2 regions of the Marinobacterium sp. xm-d-564 genome follow, and region 1 is predicted to be linked to the other one. Evidence: predicted binding sites of a transcription regulator. Region 1 holds the regulator's gene; the other holds the start of a gene.
What was found. Region 1 encodes FNR, which switches genes on or off when oxygen is low (the NO sensors DNR and NnrR bind a similar motif). Its sites were predicted from a motif close to TTGATNTANATCAA; they were not measured.
Positions count from the first base shown of each region.

Region 2: XMD564_RS04645 (cytochrome ubiquinol oxidase subunit I) is a predicted target of FNR. The motif match lies at 7,645-7,658, and genes of this name have one in related genera.

Region 1 is NZ_WBYO01000002.1:187,241-198,384, reverse strand. Features, by position in the region: gene XMD564_RS03240 (heavy metal translocating P-type ATPase) at 1-1,559, shown strand, start outside; gene ccoS (cbb3-type cytochrome oxidase assembly protein CcoS) at 1,566-1,778, shown strand; gene XMD564_RS03230 (sulfite exporter TauE/SafE family protein) at 1,781-2,434, shown strand; gene hemN (oxygen-independent coproporphyrinogen III oxidase) at 2,510-3,895, shown strand; gene fnr (fumarate/nitrate reduction transcriptional regulator Fnr) at 4,017-4,778, shown strand; gene XMD564_RS03215 (adenine phosphoribosyltransferase) at 4,792-5,334, shown strand; gene XMD564_RS03210 (alpha/beta hydrolase) at 5,411-6,289, shown strand; gene XMD564_RS03205 (thioredoxin fold domain-containing protein) at 6,315-6,719, shown strand; gene XMD564_RS03200 (recombination-associated protein RdgC) at 6,819-7,736, shown strand; gene queE (7-carboxy-7-deazaguanine synthase) at 7,736-8,386, shown strand; gene XMD564_RS03190 (SDR family NAD(P)-dependent oxidoreductase) at 8,923-9,756, opposite strand; gene XMD564_RS03185 (TrpB-like pyridoxal phosphate-dependent enzyme) at 9,885-11,144, shown strand, end outside.
Region 2 is NZ_WBYO01000003.1:112,506-123,649, forward strand. Features, by position in the region: gene XMD564_RS04605 (glycoside hydrolase family 3 protein) at 1-848, shown strand, start outside; gene XMD564_RS04610 (rhodanese-like domain-containing protein) at 966-1,391, shown strand; gene XMD564_RS04615 (rhodanese-like domain-containing protein) at 1,461-1,841, opposite strand; gene XMD564_RS04620 (Crp/Fnr family transcriptional regulator) at 1,852-2,544, opposite strand; gene XMD564_RS04625 (cytochrome c) at 2,562-3,233, opposite strand; gene XMD564_RS04630 (NAD(P)/FAD-dependent oxidoreductase) at 3,230-4,564, opposite strand; gene XMD564_RS04635 (c-type cytochrome) at 4,561-4,863, opposite strand; gene XMD564_RS04640 (hypothetical protein) at 4,874-6,097, opposite strand; gene XMD564_RS04645 (cytochrome ubiquinol oxidase subunit I) at 6,109-7,503, opposite strand; gene XMD564_RS04650 (hypothetical protein) at 7,762-8,973, shown strand; gene XMD564_RS04655 (GTP-binding protein) at 9,052-10,104, opposite strand; gene XMD564_RS04660 (amino acid ABC transporter ATP-binding/permease protein) at 10,117-11,144, opposite strand, start outside.

The sequences.
Region 1 (11,144 bases):
TCACCTTCTTCCTGTTGATTGGCCGCTTCTTCGAGATGAAAGCTCGCCACAGAACGGGTATGGCTGGCAATGAGTTGGCCAATATTCTTCCAGCCAGCGCTACGCGATTGACCGAGACCGGCGAACAGCTTGTCCCTGTATCGGAACTCAATCCAGGGGATCGCGTACTGGTTAAGCCCGGTCACTCCATACCGGCTGATGGCATACTCTTTACGCAACACACCAGCATTGATGAATCGGCCCTCACCGGTGAGCCTCTGCCCGTCAGCAAAGCGCTTGGCGACCCTTTAGTAGGCGGTACCATCAATATGGAGCAAGCGATTGAGATGGAGATCACCAGCAGTGCTGAACAGTCGCGCATGTCCTCCATTTTGAATCTATTGGATCGTGCTCAGGCTGATAAACCCAAGGCGGCTCAGATTGCCGACAAGGTTGCGAGCTATTTTGTCGCTGGTGTTCTTCTAACGGCTGTCGTTGTCAGTCTTATCTGGTGGCAGATATCCCCTTCAGACGCTTTCTGGGTGACACTCTCTGTCCTAGTAGTTACCTGCCCTTGCGCACTATCCTTGGCTACACCGACGGCTTTAACAGCAGCCATAGGTTCTCTGCGTAAAATGGGACTGCTGGTTACTCGCGGGCATGTATTAGAGAGTTTGGCACAGTGCACGGCCGTCTACTTTGATAAAACCGGCACACTGACCACCGGCAAACTGACGTTGCGTGAGACCACCCCTCTCTGTGAGCAGTCCGTTGATGAGCTCAATCAACTAGCGGCAGCAATTGAGAGCCGCTCAGAGCACCCCATCGCGTCCGCTTTTGCTCCCTACTTTGAATACTCTGTTGAAGAGGCCACTAACCATGTGGGTAGAGGCGTAGAGGGAACGATTAACGGAAACACCTATCGTATTGGTAAACCCGGGTTTGTATCCGAACTCTTTGGAAACCAACCTCCCACTCACCCAGAAGGGACAGGGATTTTTCTTCTGATGGGTAATAGCTCCGGCCCTCTCGCCTGGTTTTCGATTGACGATCAACTTCGACCTGAGGCTATTGAAGCGGTTAAGCAGATCCAAGCATTGGGATTACCTGTTGGCATGCTAACCGGTGATCGCGAAGCGAATGCACAACGCATCGCCTCTGAGTTAGGGATCGATCATGTTGAAGCGCACTTGTCGCCAGAAGATAAGCTAGCTCGTGTAAAGGCGATGCAAAACGACGGTGAACGCATCCTGATGATTGGCGATGGTATCAACGACATTCCCGTTCTGTCCGGTGCGCAGACCTCTATTGCGATGAACGGCGCGACAGACCTTGCCAAAACATCCTCTGATGCTGTGTTGGTCAGCTCTGATCTAAGACGCATCCCTGGCTCCCTTAACATGGCTCGTAAAACACGAAACATCATTCGTCAAAATATTGGCTGGGCTTTGTTATACAACCTAATCGCGCTACCCTTAGCAGCAAGTGGTTTTATTGCCCCCTGGATGGCGGCTATTGGCATGTCCCTTAGCTCGCTGATTGTTGTCGGTAATGCCCTTCGTCTAACCAAACAGCTGTAGGTTTTTATGGAAATCGTCTATTTACTTATCCCTGTCGCGATTATCTTGGTAGCCTTTGCGACCTGGGCTTTCTTCTACAGCGTTAATTCTGGTCAATTTGATGACCTAGAGTCCCCTGCTCATCGCATTCTATACGACGATGATGAAGATATGATTCCTGAAGACGCGCGCGTCAAAAAAGAGCCTGAAGCTCCATCCTCTGAAACACCAAAAGATTGAGCATGCTGCCCGCCTCTCTTAGCTTCACCTCGGCATTCATCATTGGCCTTCTTGGCACAACACACTGCCTAGCCATGTGTGGTGGACTTGCCTCGAGTCTCAGTATAGGTGGAACAGGTCGAGCCAACTCCCTATTAGGTCTGTTTAGCTACAATCTTGGACGTATCGCTAGCTACTGTGCAGCGGGTGCCATTCTTGGTCTGTTAGGTGCAACCCTACAACAGACAGAGATAGCCTTTGCGCTACGCTGGATTGCAGGCCTTCTACTGATCAGCATGGGCCTCTACATCGCACAGTGGTGGTTTGGTTTAACCAAACTGGAACAGGCTGGTTCGCTATTGTGGAAACAGATAGCGCCTCTCCTTAAACCCTTTATGCCTGCCGATACCCCGTTTAAAGCCCTAGTACTGGGCATTGGCTGGGGCTGGCTACCTTGCGGTCTGGTCTACAGCACCTTGATCTGGTCATCAGCCGCCGGGAGCGTTACAGAAAGCACTCTACTCATGCTGGGCTTTGGCTTGGGTACATTACCAGCCATGCTCGCCACTGGACTACTGGCTAAACAACTACGCGAGCTGGTCGCCCACACTTTGGTACGCAAACTCTCGGGGCTGCTGTTGATACTGATGGGCATTTGGACACTGTTAAGCGCGTAGCGGTTGACCCGTATCAACACATAAACCTCTATTATTGCTTAATATTCTGACATCTGATGATTAAGGAATATTACTGTGCTGCAACAGACCAACATCCAGTGGGATACCGACCTGATTCGCCGTTATGATTTAGCAGGTCCACGCTACACCTCTTACCCAACCGCACTGCAATTTACTGACACTCCAGACAGTGTCAAAACGCTCTCTAAAGCGATCAGTGAGCGCGACAGTCGTAAGCCTTTATCACTCTATATTCACATCCCCTTCTGTGCACACGTCTGCTACTACTGTGGATGCAACAAAGTGGTCACAAAAGATCGTTCCCGCGCAGAACCCTACCTTCAGACGCTGTTAAAAGAGATTAAACTGCGCAGCGCTGAACTGGGCAGTGACGTTCAAGTGGATCAGCTTCACTGGGGTGGTGGTACACCCACCTTCATCGATGATGAGCAGACCGCTCGCTTAATGCAGGCACTAAAAGAGGCCTTCAAACTGCGTGATGATGATCAGGGTGACTACGCCATCGAGATCGACCCTCGCGAGATGACACCTGGCCGCTTAAAACTGCTGCGTGAATTGGGTTTCAACCGCATCAGTATAGGGGTTCAGGATGTTAATGAAGCGGTTCAAATCAAAGTAAACCGCGTGCAATCTCTCGAGATGACAACGGACCTGCTTAAAGAGGCGCGTGAACTGGGCTTTCGCTCAATCAACGTTGATCTAATCTATGGCTTGCCGCTGCAAACTGAAGAGAGCTTTGCCGAGACCTTGGACCGAATTCTAGAGCTACGACCCGATCGTCTCTCGGTATTTAACTATGCTCACCTACCCGAGCGCTTTAAACCACAGCGTCGCATCAATGCCGATGAGCTACCCGATGCGCTCACTAAACTGGCGATTCACCATCAAAGCATTGAGAAGCTGACTGCAGCGGGCTACCGCAACATTGGTATGGATCACTTTGCTCTGCCAGACGATACACTGACACAACACCAAGACGATGGAACGCTGCATCGAAACTTCCAGGGCTATACCACCCACTCACAGTGTGACTTGATTGGTTTGGGCGTCTCATCCATCAGTCAGATTGGTGATTACTACCTACAGAACAGCCCTAACATTGAGCGCTACACGCAGGATATTGAATCTCAGGGCTCAGCATTAACCAAAGAGTACTGCCTCAATGAGGATGACAAAATTCGCAGAGCGGTGATTACCCGCCTGATCTGTGACTTCCAACTCGATTTTGCGGATCAATCCAAAGCGCTCAACATCGACTTTAAAAAGTATTTCGCTAACGAATTAAAACTGCTTGAGCCTATGGCACAGGATGGCCTAATTCATTTAAGTGAGGATGGAATGGATGTCACCGCCGCTGGGCGTTTGTTGATTCGTCGAATCTGCATGACCTTTGATGCCTATATCGATCACTCAGAACAGCGATTTTCTAAAATCATCTAATCCGATTCCGCCCAGCAAATTGTATTAAAAGTGGACCGCTAAAAAGTCCACTTTTTTATCTAAATTGACTTGGGTCAATAAAGCGCTTTTGGATATACTGTCAGACAACTAAGGAGCCGTTATGTCTGACACCAAGAACATCAAACTCGCAAGCATCGGCCAGGTAAGCTGTAACACCTGTAGCTTGAGTACACTCTGCTTGCCTGTCTCTCTAAACGACGAAGAGGCGCTTCGCCTCGACGACATCGTTGATAAGAGTAAACCACTTCACAAAGGCGACTTCCTGTTTAGACAGGGTGAAGAGTTCACGTCACTGTTCGCCATTCGTGCGGGGTCGTTAAAAACTTACTCTGTAAACCCTGAGGGAGAAGAGCAGATCAACGGTTTCTACTTCCCAGGTGAACTGGTTGGCCTAGCCGGATTCGATTCAGGCAGCTACCCAATGTCGGCTAAGATGCTTGAGACGACCACTGTCTGTGAGATCCCTTTCTCACGCTTGGACGATCTGGCAGGTCAAATGCCAGAGCTGCGTCGTTCTGTGATGCGCTCTATGAGCCACGAGATCAGCGATGACCAACAGATGATGATGCTGCTCTCTAAAAAGACGGCTGAACAACGTATCGCAACCTTTATTTTCAAGCTGTCGCAACGTTATGCCCTGCGTGGCTACTCTGCACAATCCTTCCGACTTTCGATGTCACGTAACGAAATAGGCAACTACCTTGGCCTAGCGGTCGAGACGGTCAGTCGAATCTTTACACGCTTCTCTTCACAAGAGCTGATTCGTGTTGAAGGTAAAGAGCTGGAAATTCTTGATCAAGCAGCGCTGCTGGATGCGGCTGGTGAAGCACCCAGCCCAGAGTGCAATCAACACCACGGTTAAATAAGGATCTTTAATGTCTTACGACGAGCACTATGTAAAATCGGTTGTCCGCTCTATTCCAGATTGGCCAGAGCCTGGCATTCTGTTCCGTGATATTACGCCGATTTTTCAAGATCCACGTGCCTCTCGCATGGTCGCAAACGCCTTTATTGATCGTTACATGCAGATGGATATTACCCACATAGCCTGTATCGATGCTCGAGGTTTTCTATTTGGTGCGATTATTGCGCACCAGCTGAACAAGCCTCTGATTTTGGTTCGTAAAAAAGGCAAGTTGCCCGGTGAAACGATTCACCAAGACTATACGCTAGAGTACGGCACAGCCTCCGTGGAGATTCAGAAGGATGCCGTTACCGCTGGCGACAAAGTGGTATTGATCGATGACCTTATTGCCACTGGGGGCACAGCACTGGCGGCCTGCACACTGATCAACGGTCTAGGGGCTAGCGTTGTTGAGGTAGCAGCGCTGATTGACCTGCCAGACCTTAACGGATCACAAAAAATCCAAGACACCGGCGTCCCCGTATACTGCTTACTGGCCTACGACGGTCTCTAATAGAAACCGAGGTTTAGCCACCTCGGTTTTTTTATACCTAGAAACGATAAAAATTTTAAGTTTAATGGAGTTTTAAATGCTTCGACTATCGACCACCCTACTCGCTGCATCACTTATGGCAGCAACTGCACAGGCTGAACAGGTTCAGATTCCTTTTGAGGGTTTAACACTCAACGGCAATCTTGAACTGGCTGCTGATAAATCCTTAGCAGACGGTGTCCTAATGCTGACGCACGGCACCCTGGCTCACAACGAGATGGAGATCATCAGCTACGTGCAGGAACAGATGGTCGATTACGGCATCTCTACTTTAGCCATCAACCTAAGTTATGGATTGGATAACCGCGAATCAGCGATGTACGACTGTACCGTTCCGGCTCAACACACCATGCAGCAAGCACTGGCTGAAATGGATGCTTGGCAGACTTGGCTGGATGGACAGGGCGCAGGCGATCGTTGGGTAATGGGTCACTCACGTGGCGGCAACCAGACGGCTCAATTTGCTGCAGCTAACCAAGATAAGATCAAAGGCCAAGTTCTATTAGCACCTGCAACTTGGGACTACGGCAAGACGTTAGAGGGTTATGGCAAACGCTATGAAACGCCCATCGAGCCGATTCTAGAGAAAGCTAAGGGCATGGACCCTAAAGCGATAATCGATGGCATCAGCGTCATCTACTGTGAGAACAGCGGTGCGTCGGCTGAAGCCGTCCTAAGCTACTACGGCAACTACCCAGAGTACGACACACCCACAGTGTTAAAAGAGACGAACATCCCTACTCTAGTCATCGCAGGCAGCTTGGATACCGTGGTTGCAGATCTTCCTGAAAAGATGGAAAGTATCGACAAAGAGAACATTGAACTAGTAGTCGTTGAGGATGCAGATCACTTCTTCTTAGATCTGTTTGCCGACGAGGCGGTGGAATATGCGGTCGATTTTATCGAAAACCTGTAGCGCACTTCTTCTCAGCTTGGGCCTTATGATAAGCGCCCAAGCCGAGGTAAAGCTTGAGACAGCTACGGATCTTCAGTCGCTTGGTAAAGCGAACCCTAACGAAGTAATTGTTCTGTTGGTCTCTCAGGATGGCTGTGCCTTCTGTGTTACCGTCAAAGAGGATTTCCTAAAACCTCTTTTACAAACGAACGATGCACCCCCTATTCAGGTACTGGATCTGAGCAACCCTACTCCCGTTATCAACTTTGATGGCTCAACGGGCTCGGCTGAACAGGTTGCTAAAAGCTTGGGTGGACGCTTCACCCCGACCATTCTATTTGTCGATGCAAAGGGCGAGACTCGCGCTAAAAAGATCGTCGGTGTGAACACGCCAGAGTTCTACGGTTACTACATCGATGAAGCGATTAAATCGGCTCGTAACAGTTTTTAAGCTCAGAAACTAACCGCAAGCAGAGGGCTCTCTGCTTGCATCCCTTCTATCAGAGCAACATAATAGCGCCCCTTCACCTAATCCGCATTTAGAGGTTTTATGCTCTGGTTTCGTAACGCTATTTGGTACCGTTTTTCTCCCAGTGATTCATTCAATGAAGCCGCACTGATGGAGGCGCTAGAAGCCAGACCCTTCGTACCCTGCAAAGGCGCAGAACCACGTTCAGTGGGTTGGGGTGAAGTGGCGCCAGGTGTCATCGATCTACCGGTACTGACCAGTCACGGCTTTCACCTTATCTCACTGCGAGAAGAGGAGAAGATCCTACCCTCGAGCGTGATCAAAGATCAGCTCAACGAGAAGGTAGAACAGATAGAGGCGACCGAAGATCGTAAGGTCTACCGTAAAGAGAAGGTGCAGCTTAAGGACGAGATCACTCTGACACTGCTACCACGCGCATTTACACGCCGTAAAACCACACGTGCTCTTATTGCGCCTCACCATAAACTACTGATTGTGGAAGGCAGCAGCTTTAAGCGCGCAGAAGAGCTGCTAAGCACACTGCGTGAAGATCTAGGGTCACTATCGGTAAAACTGACCTCGACCGCGCTTCCTGCCAACAAAGTATTCAGCGACTGGCTACTAGAGAACCGTGATCTACCCCGTGCACTTGAACTGGGTGCTGTCACCGAGTTTACCGATCCTCTAGAGACCAGCAGCCAGATCAAGATTAAAGGCCAAAACCTGACAGATAAAGAGATCCAAGCGCACCTTAGCGGAGGCATGTTAGCAGAGCGCCTAGAACTGGTGTGGCGTGATCAATTGCAGTTTGTCATGCACTCGGATCTAACCCTGCACTCGATTAAAATGACGGATCAGTACCAAGAGCAACAGAGCGACCGCGAGCAAGAGGACGAAGCACTGGCACTGGATGCTGATCTAGCCCTGTTGGGCATTGAATTTACCCGCCTACTCCCTGAGCTTTTGGAAGCCCTGGGCGGTGAGGCAGAAGAGGCTTAATTTTGGCAAAGACCTACTCCGTAAAAGAGATCTTCTACACCCTACAAGGCGAAGGCTTTCACGCAGGACGCCCTGCGGTGTTCTGTCGCTTTACCGGTTGTAATCTTTGGAGTGGTCGTGAAGCCGATCGAGTGGCTGCAGTCTGCCAATTCTGTGATACCGATTTCGTGGGTACGGATGGTCAAAACGGCGGCAAGTTCACCTCCGCCGAAGCCCTGGCACAAAGGATCGCTAGCTTCTGGCCAGATCCTAAGCAAGGACAACCCTTTGTCGTCATCACCGGGGGCGAGCCTGCCCTGCAGATGGACAGCGATCTGATCGATGCTCTACATAACCAAGGGTTTGAGATCGCCATTGAGACCAACGGCACCCTACCGCTTCCAAACGGAATCGATTGGGTCTGTGTCAGCCCCAAAGGGAGCTCCGAGATTCTTCTTTTAGAGGGCCACGAGTTGAAGCTGGTCTACCCGCAAAAAGAGCTCAGAGCACAGCCAGAACAGTTCCAAAATCTAAGCTTCGAACACTTCTACATCCAACCCCTGGATGACCAAAACGCGCTTGAAAATCGTGCACGTTGTATCGAATATTGTATGCAAAATCCTCAATGGAAATTGAGCATTCAGACCCACAAAATCCTTGACATCGACTGATCGTTTTTAACCTTTAATTCTCTAAAATCGACCACCCCAGTAACCATGGGGGCTAGCAAAGTGTGCTCACATTATCTGTGGATAACCCTGTGCACAGAGTCATCAAAGGTGAACTAAAGCGTCATTAAAAGGTAAAAGCAGAAAATTGGTTAAAATTTAACCAATACCATTAAGCCTATAATAAACAATAACTTACATTGGCAATGTAATCTTAAATTGTCTATTTTGGGCCTAACTTGATCATAATGTCGAAAATAGAACTTAAGTTAGTACTTTGGCGACACTGATGCAGAATTATGTTATTTCAAACTAAGTTTGATACTGGTATCAACATTATTTGAATTTAAAACTGTGCATTGGAGAGGGCTGTGGATTTGCATTAGAACAATCTAATATTTAAGTTCAAATTAAGGGTGATATTCAGATTATAAATTCAAGGAACTGAGGTCTACTGATACTCACTTACTTTTCCTAAAATTAGACAGAACCTGGATGAATATCTTTAAACATATACTTGGAAACCCACTGACATCTATTTATCGATCAACTACTCTCAACAAACGATCCAACTGGCGCTTTGATAGTATTTTTTCTAACCAGTACAAAGCCTTTGTCGGCGGCGTAATGTAATAGTTTTCTCTGGGATTTCTAGCCTCTACAGCATGTTTTAGAGCTTTAAATACATATTCTTGTGGGTAGTTACCGGAGCTCTCATGATCTGGCTTGTTAAGCCGCGGAAGCACAATCTCATTATAGCGATCATAGTTAACTGAACGCTTAACATCGACATACTTGAGTAAAGATTTTAAAGCATTCGCTCTGAATCGACTCCCTACTGGGCCTGTGTTAAGAAGACTGAACTCTATACCACTGCCTTTCATCTCTACACGCATCGACTGAACCATGCCTTCAAGGGCGTACTTGCTGGCAACATAGGCGCCACGACAAGCCATGCCGACAAATCCTAATACAGAACTGTGAATGACAATTCGCCCTTCTCCTTGCTGGCGCATGAGTGGAATGACTAGCGTATTGAGATGGTGCAATCCGAAAACATTTACCTTGAATTGTTCTTCTAACGCTTCAACGGGTAGATCCTCTACGAAGCCAGCTTGTCCAAACCCTGCATTCTGAAAAACTACGTCAATTCGGTTATCCAAGAGCTCTAACGCTGCATTAAAGCCGCTCTGAATGCTGTCATAGTCGGACATTTCCATGAAGACTGTAGGAATACCTTTTAATGCTAACTCTTCAGCATCTTCATTGTTTCGTATGGTCCCAACGACGTTATGACCCAGCTCACTTAAACGTAAAGCACAGTAGTAACCGATTCCACCAGGTGATGCCCCAGTTATTAAAATATGTTTCATTTTGTTTTCTCAATGACGCTATAACGACCAATGACCCAATCAAAACCTGATTAGATTGCCGGTTGAATTGAAGCTTTAAAATCGTTTAACCTCAAATGGCCAAATCCCAAAAATAATAGAGAGGCAATATGTTCGAGAACGATAACAAAATTTTGCTAACCGAAGATGAAATGCCCACTCAATGGTACAACATTCTTCCCGATCTCCCAGAGCCAATGGCACCTCCGCTTCATCCAGGCACGATGCAACCGGCAACGGCTGAGGACTTTGCACCATTATTTCCGATGGCATTAATAGAACAGGAGATGAGCCAAGAGCGTTTCATTGATATTCCTGGTGAGGTATTAGATGTTTACAAGCTATGGCGCCCCTCGCCTCTCTTCCGTGCTCGTCGCTTAGAAAAGCTGCTAGATACACCGGCTAAAATTTACTACAAATATGAGGGTGTAAGCCCAGCAGGCTCACATAAACCAAACACCGCGGTACCTCAGGCTTATTACAATTATAAAGAGGGCATCAAAAAACTCACTACTGAGACGGGTGCTGGGCAATGGGGTACCTCTCTAGCCTTTGCCTGCTCGCAATTTGGTATGGAGTGTGAGATTTGGCAGGTTGCTGCCTCTTACCGTTCGAAGCCTTATCGTAAGACAATGATGGAGATTTACGGTGGGATACTTCACCCAAGCCCATCGGATCGAACGGAATACGGCCGAAGCTTATTGGCTGAGGATCCCAACCACCCTGGCTCGCTGGGGATAGCGATCTCTGAAGCGGTGGGTGAAGCTGCGGCTAACCCAGAAGCACGCTATGCACTTGGCTCCGTTCTTAATCACGTGTTGATGCACCAAACTATTATTGGCGAAGAGGCACTGTTACAGCTGGCTAAAGTGGGTGAGACACCAGACGTATTAGTAGGCTGTACCGGTGGCGGCTCTAACTTTGGTGGCTTAGCATTCCCGTTCTTGAGAGAGAAAATGGCCGGTAAGATGAATCCGACCATACGCTGTGTTGAGCCCTCTGCATGCCCTACCCTGACACGTGGCGAGTTCCGTTATGACTTTGGCGATACAGCCGGCATGACACCGTTAATGAAGATGCACACGCTTGGACATGATTTCATTCCAGATACCATTCACGCGGGTGGTCTTCGTTATCACGGTATGGCGCCTTTGGTCTCTCACCTCTATGAGTTGGGTATGGTCGAAGCGATTAATATTCCTCAAACGGAATGTTTTGAAGGAGCGCTGAAATTCGCTCGCACTGAAGGCATTGTTCCTGCGCCAGAGCCTACTCATGCGATTGCCGCTGCTATTCGTGAGGCACTGGCGTGTAAAGAATCAGGTGAAGAGAAGGTCATTCTGACTGCACTGTGTGGCCATGGTCACTTA
Region 2 (11,144 bases), on a different contig from region 1:
CGGTAGAACTAGCAAAAAGTGCCGAAGTGGCCATCCTGTTTGTTGGTCGATCCGGTCAATGGGATACGGAAGGAAGTGACCTTGAAGGCATTAAACTCCCTGGTCGTCAGGATGAGTTGGTCTCAGCCGTGGCCAGTGCTAACCCTAACACCATAGTGGTATTGCAAACGGGTGGACCGGTTGAAATGCCTTGGGTAGATCAAGTGTCTGGCATATTGCAGGCTTGGTACCCCGGACAGGAGTGTGGCAATGCGATTGCCGATGTTTTGTTTGGTAAACAAGATCCCTCCGGCCGTTTACCACAGACCTTCCCAGTCAAGCTGGAAGATAATCCTACGTGCACCGATGACCCACTGGTCTACCCTGGACGAGACGGCCATGTGCTTTATCGTGAAGGCGTGTTTATCGGCTATCGTCACTATCAGGCCAACAAGATTGAGCCGCTATTCCCCTTCGGATTTGGCCTCAGTTACAGTGATTATCAACTCGATAATCTACGTTGTCGGAAGGTGGCGAATGGTCATGTCGAACTGAAGGTGAGTGTTAACAATATTGGTCAGCGACAGGGTCAGACCGTTGTTCAGATTTACTGTGGTGAAGTTAACTCTGATATTGATCGTCCAGAATTCCAGTTGGCCGACTTTGAAAAGCTTGAACTGAATGCTGGGGAGAGTGCTGATCTAACATTTCATCTACCTCTTCGTCGTTTTGCATACTTTGATATCAAAACAGGCATGTGGACGGTTGCGGAAGGTGACTATCGAGTGCGGGCTAGTTTCCATGCCAAGGATCCAGGTTGTGAAGCGGTGATTAATTTGTCAGCCAAGACGCTCTGTCCATCAGCCTGATGCACTAACGTTATAGAGAGACTTTTATTTGTGGCAAAAGAGTCTAAATGAATCACTGAGTTTTACAGGTTGTGTCGTTACAATGCAGCCAATTGATAATTTTAAGAGTAGGGTTTAATGATGCGTGCCTTAATGACCTCGTTGGTTACGATTTTATTCACATTTAATATGTCTGCTGCGGTTGCCAACGAAGAGGCGATTGAAGCGATGAACGACTACATGGCTTTTCAAGAGTATGAGTCGGGTATTATGGTCCCTCAGCAGATTGATCAAGTCGTATTTGAAGCATCAACCTTTATCGATACTCGTGATGCAGAGCAGTTCGCAGAAGCGACTATTCCGGGTGCGATCAACATTGAGTGGCGCCAGGTGTTGGATCGCATCGACGAAATTCCAGAGACTGGTAAGGTGATTCTGTTCTGTAATACAGGTTCTCTCTCAGCACAGGCCACTTTTGCACTGCGTGTCGCGGGTCGAGAAAATGTTGTGGTACTCCAGTCAGGCTTTATCGGCTGGCAACAAAACGCCGCCTACAGACCCTAGTCAGTAAATCAAAAATAAAAACGGCGCTTTTGAGCGCCGTTTTTGATTCTTAGGGTGTGGCTCTTGTGATTAACCGAACTCAGGCAAGTTCTGGGTCACAACCGGCTTACCTGCCTCTACCCATCCGTCGTAACCGCCGGCAATGGATGTGACATTCAGGTAGCCCATCTCGGCAAGAGATGCAGCAGCAAGAGCAGCACGACCACTGGTCTTACAGTAGATCACGATGTTTGTATCACGTGACTCTAGAGCCGGCATTCCACCGATTTTAAACTCGAGTAGGCCACGCGGAATATTGATTGCGCCACTCAGATGACCCTGCTCATATTCGGCCGGTTCACGCACATCAATAACGATCTCAGCGTCGTGAATGGCACCATCGGCATCTGCAACGCTGACCTCTTTAATGGTCGCCTTTGCGGCCATGACTAGATCTTGTGCTGTCTTCATTGGAACTCCTTTAGCTGTTCGCTATTTCCTGCAGAGCATCTCTGTCAGATATCGTTAACAAGTTCTTTGATTCGCTAATAATGCCTTGGCGTTTCCACTCCGCGGTATGGCGTGAAATGGTCTCGATGGTTAAGCCGAGATACTGAGCGAGATCTCTTCGACTGATCGGGAAGCTGACCGCTTCTGCAGTCTCACCCACCCATTGAAGCAGGAACCAAGCCAAACGAGGTTTGGATTTGAGTAGACCTACCTGGGTTAGGTGATCTTCTGTTTTCATCACCTGCTGCAGTGCACGTTCAATAATGGCTTGGTTGATGGCGCCACTCTGATCACGCAGGTGGTTCAACTTCTCAACCGAAAGCTGGCAGAGCTCGATCGGTTCCAGCGCCTCGGCTGTGTGCATATAGGTGCCACTGCTGATCAGCTTTTCATAGCCAAAGAGATCGCCAGGACGAACTAAGCGAACAATCTGAGCATTGCCCTCATTGTTGAATTTAGTCAGTTTGATATGGCCGGCTCGAAGAGTGTAGATCAGTCCGAGACTCTCGCCCTCGTTGTAGATAATGTCGCCCGTCTCAAATTTAATGACACGCGTCTGAAAATCTTCAATCAGCGAAAGCTCGGACTCTTTTAGACATCCAAACAGACTCGACGGCCTAATCGGGCAGGTTAAACAGTGCCCTTGACCAACCAGTGTTCCCATACTCAACGCTCTTATAGTTAATTAGTTCCACTATAATAGTTGGCTAATGAGTCAATTTCACTAGTTGTGAGTCTTTGACTTGCTTGTCGCATGACAGAATAGAGATCAGAGTCACGATCACCGCTGCGATACATCTCTAACGCACGCTTCAAAGTCTCGGCAGTTTGGCCCGCAATAGCAGGGGTTCCCTTAATACCACCTTGGCCACTTAGACCATGACAAGAGGCACAGGCAGTAATCAGTCGATCTTTATCACCCTCGGTTACCAGTGCCGGTGCTGACTGTTGCGCTAGGGTCGGTGCTGGTAGCGATGCGTAGTAGGCTGCAACATCAGACATGTCCTGTTCTGACATTAGGTCAGCGACGGCCGTCATGATGTTAGCTCGGTTATCCTCGCTTCGCGCGCCTGACTGATAGTCCAATAGCATCTTGTAAGTGTAGCTCTCCAGCTGTCCTGCAACAGCTGGCCAACGGTTAGTCGGTGGTAGCCCCTCTTTACCGTGACAGGAGCTGCACATCAAATGCTCATTGAGTTGTGCACCACGTGTCGCATCGCCTGCGGGACGCGTGGATACGGCCTGCCTAAGAGTGCTAGAAGTCCACTCTTTTGTTGCGATGACTGCGTCACTCGCCATCACGTTGGTTACTAGCATGGTGGTAGCGACTGCCGAGAGAATTAACTTTTTCATGCGAAACAATCCTCAGTAAATGACTTCATCCAAGCCTGTTGATAGACGGCACTTAAACGGCGTTGAGCCTCTGATGCATTCAGGTCTTGTAGGCTTGGAGCCTCTTTTTTGGCGATTTTTCCATCTCTAAGTTCATAGACTGCAGAGACAAAGAAGCCGTAATCTGAACCTGCTAATGCGTAACAGGTGTTTTCAAATGCAGGGCTCTGCTCCGGTGCTTCGCCGGCCAATAGATGCGCAATGGCATAGGCTGCTACTTTCGCTTGAGTGTTAGCGGCAAAGCCTGATTTGGGCATAGCGTCTGCTATGGAGGCGTCGCCAAGCACATGAACATTTGCGATCTTTTGTGATTCAAAAGTGACTCGATTGACCGGACACCAACCCTGTTCATTGGTTAGGCCAAACTGTTGAGCAATTTTGCCGGCTTTCATAGGAGGAACGATGTTGATGACATCGGCTTTGATGTTGCCACCTTCAGTTTCAATGCTCATATTGGCCGCATCAAAAGAGAGAGGGGTGCCGCCGTCTTTGCCAGCTATCCAGTCGATCATGCCAGGTGTTGAGTGTTCAACGACATCCTCTGGCATACCATCCATGAATTCCATTGGAATGTTGTAGCCGTAGAGACGGTTCCAACCCAATAGGAAGTTGTTGCCCGCGGTAAATTTGTTCTTTGGATCGGTGATAATCACCTTGCCAGTTGGATTGTGTTTCTGCATCCACTCTGCAATCAGCGCACCGCGTTCATAAGGTCCCGGAGGACAGCGGTATGGATTGGGTGGAGCAACAATCAGCATCGTGCCACCTTGGCGCATGTTTTTGATCTGGTCACGTAACAGAGCAGTCTGTGATCCTGGAATCCAGCCAGAAGGTGCTTTGGTTTCGGCTAGCTCTTTTGTGTAGCCTTCGACCTTTTCGTAGTTGAGCTCGATACCCGGTGAAACAACCAACCGATCATAAGCATAGTCAGTACCTGAGGCTGTTTTAATGATTTGACGGTCAGCATCAAGTCCGATCGCTCGATCAATCACCACATTCACGCCATATTTATTGCGCAGTACATCATAGTTTACGTCTAGGTCAGACATGTCGACGTGACCTGTCAGTACCTCGGATGAACCGTAGGGGCGAACATAGATTGGATTCTGTTCGATGATCGTAACGTTAACATTGGGTGCTTTGCGTCGAAGGTACTTGGCAAATGTCGCTCCGCCAACACCCCCTCCGATCACAACAATGTTTGCTTTACTTGCAGCAAAAGCACCAGCGGGTATAACAGCCGTTGCACTGAACGCAGCGGCTAATGATAGAAATTCGCGACGTGAGATCATTTCTCTTCTCCCGTAGGCAGTGTTTCAAAGTATTTAGCCATGGCTGATATCTCATCATCAGTGAGTGCTAAAGCAACATTTCGCATAATTGTCGATGAGCGTTCGTCACTACGGAAATCTTTCATGGTCTGAATGAACACATCAGCCTTAAGCCCGGCGATACTGATGAGTGCAGAGTTTTCAACAATGCCGTCTGTGCCATGACAGCCGGCACAATTGTTCGCCATAATTTCCGCTCGCTCATCGGCCAAAGCTGAGGACGATAGGAGTAGGGCGCTTAATATCATTACTTTTTTCATCGTCAGCTCCTTACTGTGCCCATACCCAGAATCCGACGGCAAAGTAGTGCACGATCCAGATTAAGATGATGTAAATGGTCCAGTTACCGAGGCGAGAGATAGCCACAGAGGGCGTGTAGGTGCCTTCTGTTTGTCCTGCCTGCCATGCAACCGTGATTAGATAGGTGCAGGCCATGCCACCGACAACCGCAAAGGTCGCGAAGAACAGAATGGTGCTGTACCAATCCATGTTGATTGGGTAGTCCATTGGGTTGTAGCCAGACTCAACGACTAGGGCAAACCAGCGAATGATTTCACGATCAACCGCGACCAGTGCGATCACTACAAAGGCGATCGCTACTAACCAGTAGGCGGTGTAGCCGTTGTTAATTTTGCTGCCAAATAGAGTCGGCACCATCGCTAAAGCGATCAATGCTACTGCTGTGATGTAGAGCATCGGGTTGGTTAAAAACTCAGTTTGGTTTTCTGGCAGGCTAACCATCCAGATTGCACCAATAAGAAGCGATACCACAGAGCCTTGTGCAAGCAGTTTGCGCGCCAGAGTATGAACAAACTCAAGGTAACCCGAGTCGCTACCAGGACGAACGCTGATGTAGTGGCGGTAGCCGTAAAGCCAAGCGCCGGTCACAGGTGCTGCGAGAGCGATCATAAATATGAAACGCGCCCAGTTGATGGAGTGTAACTGAGTGCCGCTGGCATCAATTTGACCCTGTGGTGCGTACCACTCCATCCACTGATCAGGGGATAGCATCTGGTTGGTTAGGGTGTGCATGATTAGACCCACAACAATGAATAGCGCAAGCGATAGAATCATGCTGCCAGGGCATTTTGTCTTATTCTGAGTCAGATCTTCATTTTTAAAGTAGAAGAGGTAGATCAATAGATAAGCGACTGACAGTATGATGATGAATCCAATGACCCACCAAGCGGACAGTACATTAGAGGTGTACCAGAAAGGATCATAGATCACCTGCACAAACAGCAGAGGCGCAACGCCGATAACTACGGCAACCGACACCGCAATCTTTGCGGTCGATAGCATGGCATTTGCAAGCTGGCGCCAGTAGCTATCTTGGCTCAATGCTCCACGAATTGTCAGCGCTGCACCGCCCAACATAACGTGAACCGCAAACATATGAAGAGCAAAGGTGACGACACCTAACACTAAAAATAGAATCGGATGTGAGGGAACCCCAGCCACATCACGAAGTGCGTATAAAGAGTCTACATTCATCGTGATACTCCTTAGTGAGACTGAGACACAGTGATCGGATTACCCTGATCAGCCGCGACTGCAATAGATTGATCTTTCAACTGACGAATAAAGCTAGCCAAGGCCACTGCTTCATCTTGTTGAAGTGGAATTTGTGGCATATAGAGCGTTGTACCACTCGACAGTGCCGCTCTTAAGTAGGCCGCAATATCCGACTCGCTAGAGTCGTCACCAAAGTAATTTGCCAGTGGGCGAATCCCTGTATCGGTCAGTGAGTGACAGTTTGAACAGGTGTTCAACGCTAGAGCTTGACCAACCGCCTCTTTATTAGAGTCAGTCACCGTGCGCAGCTCCTCGGGAAGGAAGATCAGAGCGTTAGTGAAGCCATGCTCTTCAATGGTTGGGATTTCACTTTGAATGCCAAGCCCCGGAACATCACGCCCAATAACCTGGTTAGAGTAAACGTATCCACCTGCAACATAGGGCTTACGGATCGACTCGCGCGCCACTTCCTCTGGCCAGAGACCGAACACCAAAATGACGACCGTCATTACGCCTGCGATGGCTGGTTTTAGCAGTTTAGGTGCTGCCAACGTCGCTGCGAAATAGGCCATGATGCCGCCCATTACAGAGATTAGAGCGGGTGTGAAGTATTCCGGTAGACGGTTCTCCATGACCAATTCAGCGGTCGCTGGAATGGTTGATAGGTACCATTTGAATAGACCAAGGCCGGCTGCAGTCGCTACCAAACCTAGAATCGCCAAACGACGAACCATCTCTTTGCGGAAATCGATATCTTTAATTGAAGAGGCAACAATGCCCCCGACTACCGCTGTCATGGTGAACATAAACGCCGTTCGCATCGCCAATTGCGCAAAGGTGTTGGCGCCGTAGAAACCGTTCAAGTAACCGCCTTCGGTGTACCAACTCTCATTACCAGGCATCAGCATGAACGACAGAATACCGATAATGATTAGCATGGTTGTGTAAGAAGCTAGGCCAAAGATGATACTGATGCGCAGGTGTGTTTTCTGATCTACCTTATTCACCAAGTAAACGATCATGTAGACACCGATGACCTCGATGACAAAGAAGACCCACTCAGTTGCCCACTTCCAGACAAAGCTATGAATCAGTGCCGAAATACCTCGCGGACTTCCGACTGTGGTTGAGAACCAGATGCCTGGCCCGGTAATCGAACCTAAGACATAAGAGAAGACCAAAAGAAACAGGCCGTAACGACGAATGTAGTCGAGAAGCTCTGGGCGGTTCTTACGGTAAGCGACCACCGCAAGGTAAGAGAAGACCAGTGCTGCACCCACCGATGTGTGTGAAAACAGAACGTGTATGGTCGCAATGATACCGATGATCCAACCTGAACCAAGAGTCGGTTCAAACCAGACTGGATAGAGTCCTAGCATCTCCATTGAATAATTCCCCTTGAAGACGATACGTTTTGAGGAGTGCCTCCCCGCTCAATGGTCGAGTCATCTCGACCAGCTTGGCGAGCAGTATCTATTCATGCAGTGATCGTCGCATTGAGAATCCGCAACCGGATTTAATGGTTTTTGCGATAAATCAAAAGGGGATGATTAATATCTATATTAGATATTGCTAATTTAATGATTTGTTAATATATTAGAAAAGTCTAATACATTATGGTTTAACTAATTAGGAGATCTCCCATGTTCAGAAGAGACTCAACTCAGCCTTGGCATCCTAGCTTTTTCTTAGCTGCACTTGGCGCTGGCGGTATGTCAGTGGCATTTTTTATGTACCTAATGTGGATGGTTCCGCATAAGGGTTACCCTATGCCAACCTGGGACCACTGGACGAGTGCCTGGAGTGCTGACATTGCCAGTGGTATTCCAATGCCATTGATTATCGTTTTTGCTATTGCCGGTGTCGTTATTTTTGGCTTGTTGCACATTGCGCTGTTGGTTTGGAATATTCGCGAATACAACGCAGTTAAAGGCACTGACGCCCACGAGAGGATTTTGAACTCACCCGCTGAAGTTCAAATGATGGCCTTGCCTCTGACCTTCTCCATGACAGTGAACGTGATGTTTGTATCGGGTGCGCTATTTGTTCCGGGTCTATGGACGATTATTGAGTGGATGTTCCCCGGCGCGCTGATCGCCTTTTTGATCATCGGTTACTACGCGCTAAAAATGTACGGACGTTACTTGGGTCGCATGTTGACGCAGGGGGGTTACCGCAGTGAAGAGCACAACCACCTTTCACCTTTGATGGCGGCCTTTACCTTTTCGATGCTATCGGTCGGCTTTGCGGCGCCTGCAGCGATGTCACACATTCCCGCTGTTATTACAATTGCCGCGGTGTTCTCTTACCTGTTCTTAATCGCCGCAGTGTTGGTTGTTCTGGTCGTTTTGGTGTCGGGCGTCAATGCGATGATGCAGCATGGTCTACAAGAGCAAGCGACGCCAAGTCTTTGGATGTTGGTACCGATTGTGACACTGCTCGGTATTGAGTGGTTACGTATGGAACATGGCATTGCTCACCTAACCGGTGGTGCATTGGATGCTGGCGATAACTTCCAAATGATGACGTTGATGGTTGCCCTGCAAGCCGTGATCTTGATGGTTGGGTACCGTGTCATGAAGTTGAATGGTTACCTAGACAAGTATCTGCACGGAGGTGAGCACAGCCCAGTTGCCTTTGGTCTGGTCTGCCCAGGTGTTGCCTTCTTTGTGCTGAACCTTTTCTGGTGGCACGTTGCGATTGTCGGCAACGGCATTGTCGCTAAGTTTGGCTTAGTCTACTGGTTGGGTATCGGGGTTATGTTCTTGATTCAGGCCGCGACGATTTATGCGATTGTCCGCCTTACAAACAACATGCTTCGCCACCCAGAGTTAGTGGTAGAACCTGCAGTATAAACAGTAGGAGCGATCTCGAAGAGGTCGCGATTAACTGAAAAACCCCATGAAATGTCGTTATTTCATGGGGTTTTTACTTTACGGCTCCGCAATATCAATCAGCTCCTTAAACGTGTTCTCGATAAACTCTTTGCTGACGTTTTGCGTGATAAACACTAATCGTGTTCGCTGATCATCGTTTGGCCAGGCTGGTAGAGGAACGGGTGGGTGAAACAGTTGCTGTACCCCATGAATGACTAGGGGTTCTGCAACGCCTTCAATATTTAGTAGGCCTTTGATACGTAGGATGTTGCTGCCGACTAGACTCATTAATAACTGCATCCAATCTTGAAGCGCTTCTTTGCTAATCGGCTTTTCAACGGTCAGGCAGAAGGATTCGATGTTGTCACCATGACGTTTGGCATGATCATGATCGCAGCCATGCTGATGGCAATCATGGTCATGGTGGTGATCATGTTGTTCAGAATAAGCCTCCTCTTTTAACCAGGCCTCTACATCGGTTAGTTTGCCCTCAGTAGTGAACAATCCTAGGTTGAGCAGCTGATTAGGGTCTGCTTTACCGCTGGCCACCTCAAGCTTACGCGCACTGGGATTGATTTGGGTAAGTCGGCTGATTAACGCCTCTTTTGCCACTTTATCGGTCATATCCCCTTTGGTGAGTAGCAGCAGGTCTGCCAAAGCAGCCTGTTTTACGGACTCTTTATGCTGATCTAAGGTGTGTGACCCCGTAGCCAGATCGACCGTCGTGACAACACCATCTAATTGATAGGCTTCAGCAATCCAGCGATCGGTCATCAGAGTGTGAATGATGGGAGCAGGGTCTGCCAACCCAGTTGTCTCAATGATGATGCGCTTGAATTGTCGACCCTCAGGCTCTGAAATTTGTGCGGTTACTTCGTGAAGCGTGTTGACCAGATCACCCCGCACGGTGCAACACATGCACCCGCTGTCCATCTCCATCAAGACATTCTCGTTGCTCTCAGCCACCAACAGATGATCCAAGGCGATTTCACCAAACTCATTAATGATAACCAGAGTATCTGATAGTTCAGGCTGATTAATTAAGTAATTCAGTAGTGTGGTTTTTCCACTGCCTAAAAAGCCTGTGAGGAGTGTAATAGGGGTTTTCATAACAATGTCTCTCTACAGCTGGTGTAAGGCGTCCTGCGAAGCTCGTTGCTCAAGATCATGTGACACCAGAATAACCAGCTTATGTTGCCAAAGATCTCGTAGCGAATTGACGATGGTGGATTGAAGCTCAGCATCCATTCCAGCGAAGGGCTCATCTAACAGCAGGATGTCAGCCTGTTTCAGAAGCAGACGCGCCAAACCAATGCGTTTTAACTCACCGCCAGATGGCTCCCATTCACCAGGACCAATCCAAGTGTCGAGTTGCTTGGGTAGTGATTCGACCCATTCGCCTAGCTCTACTGTTTGCAGTGCACTGATAATCTCTTCGTCGCTTCGTTGGCCAGTGAAGTCTAGGTTGTGACGCAGTGTAGAGCGAACAATCTGTACTCGTTGAGGTAGATAAGCGATTTGAGATAAGGCGGTACCTTCAACGATCAGGCTGCCCTGCTGTAGCTCAAGTTCGCCAGCAATTAATCGAAGTAGTGTGGTTTTACCGCGGCCACTCTGTCCGGCAATCCAGTTTAAACCTAGCTGATTAAACTCAACAGATCGCGCTTCGAAGACGCTCTGTGCACTCCCCTCATAAGCGTATGAGAGCTCTTTGATTGAGATACCAAAATAGGGCTTTTCTATGCATATAGTGCGTTTTTCTTCGAAGTTTTGCTTATTTTTACTACTTTTGCCTAAGCGACTTAAAGCGCGTTGGCCTAACAGAAGGTGCGAGATGGCTCCATTTGCAGCGGCAAAGACCTCAATGGTTCCGAGAGATAACAGCAGCAACATAAAGATTAATGCGCCGGCCAGTTCACCCGTGAGATAGGCCTGCAGAGCCATGAGCAGTGTTAAGCCGACCAAAGATAAATTAATCAATTGCGATAGAAGGTTGATGAGTTGCTGGCGCTTTAGGGCTTGGAGTTCGAATAGATCCGACTGTCGGCTCTGCTGGCGCAACCTATTGCCCTCATGTTCAAGCTGCTGCGACAGGGTGAGCAGGCGCAAGCTTGAGAAGATACCGCTGGCGCGTGACCAGAGTGCATTTC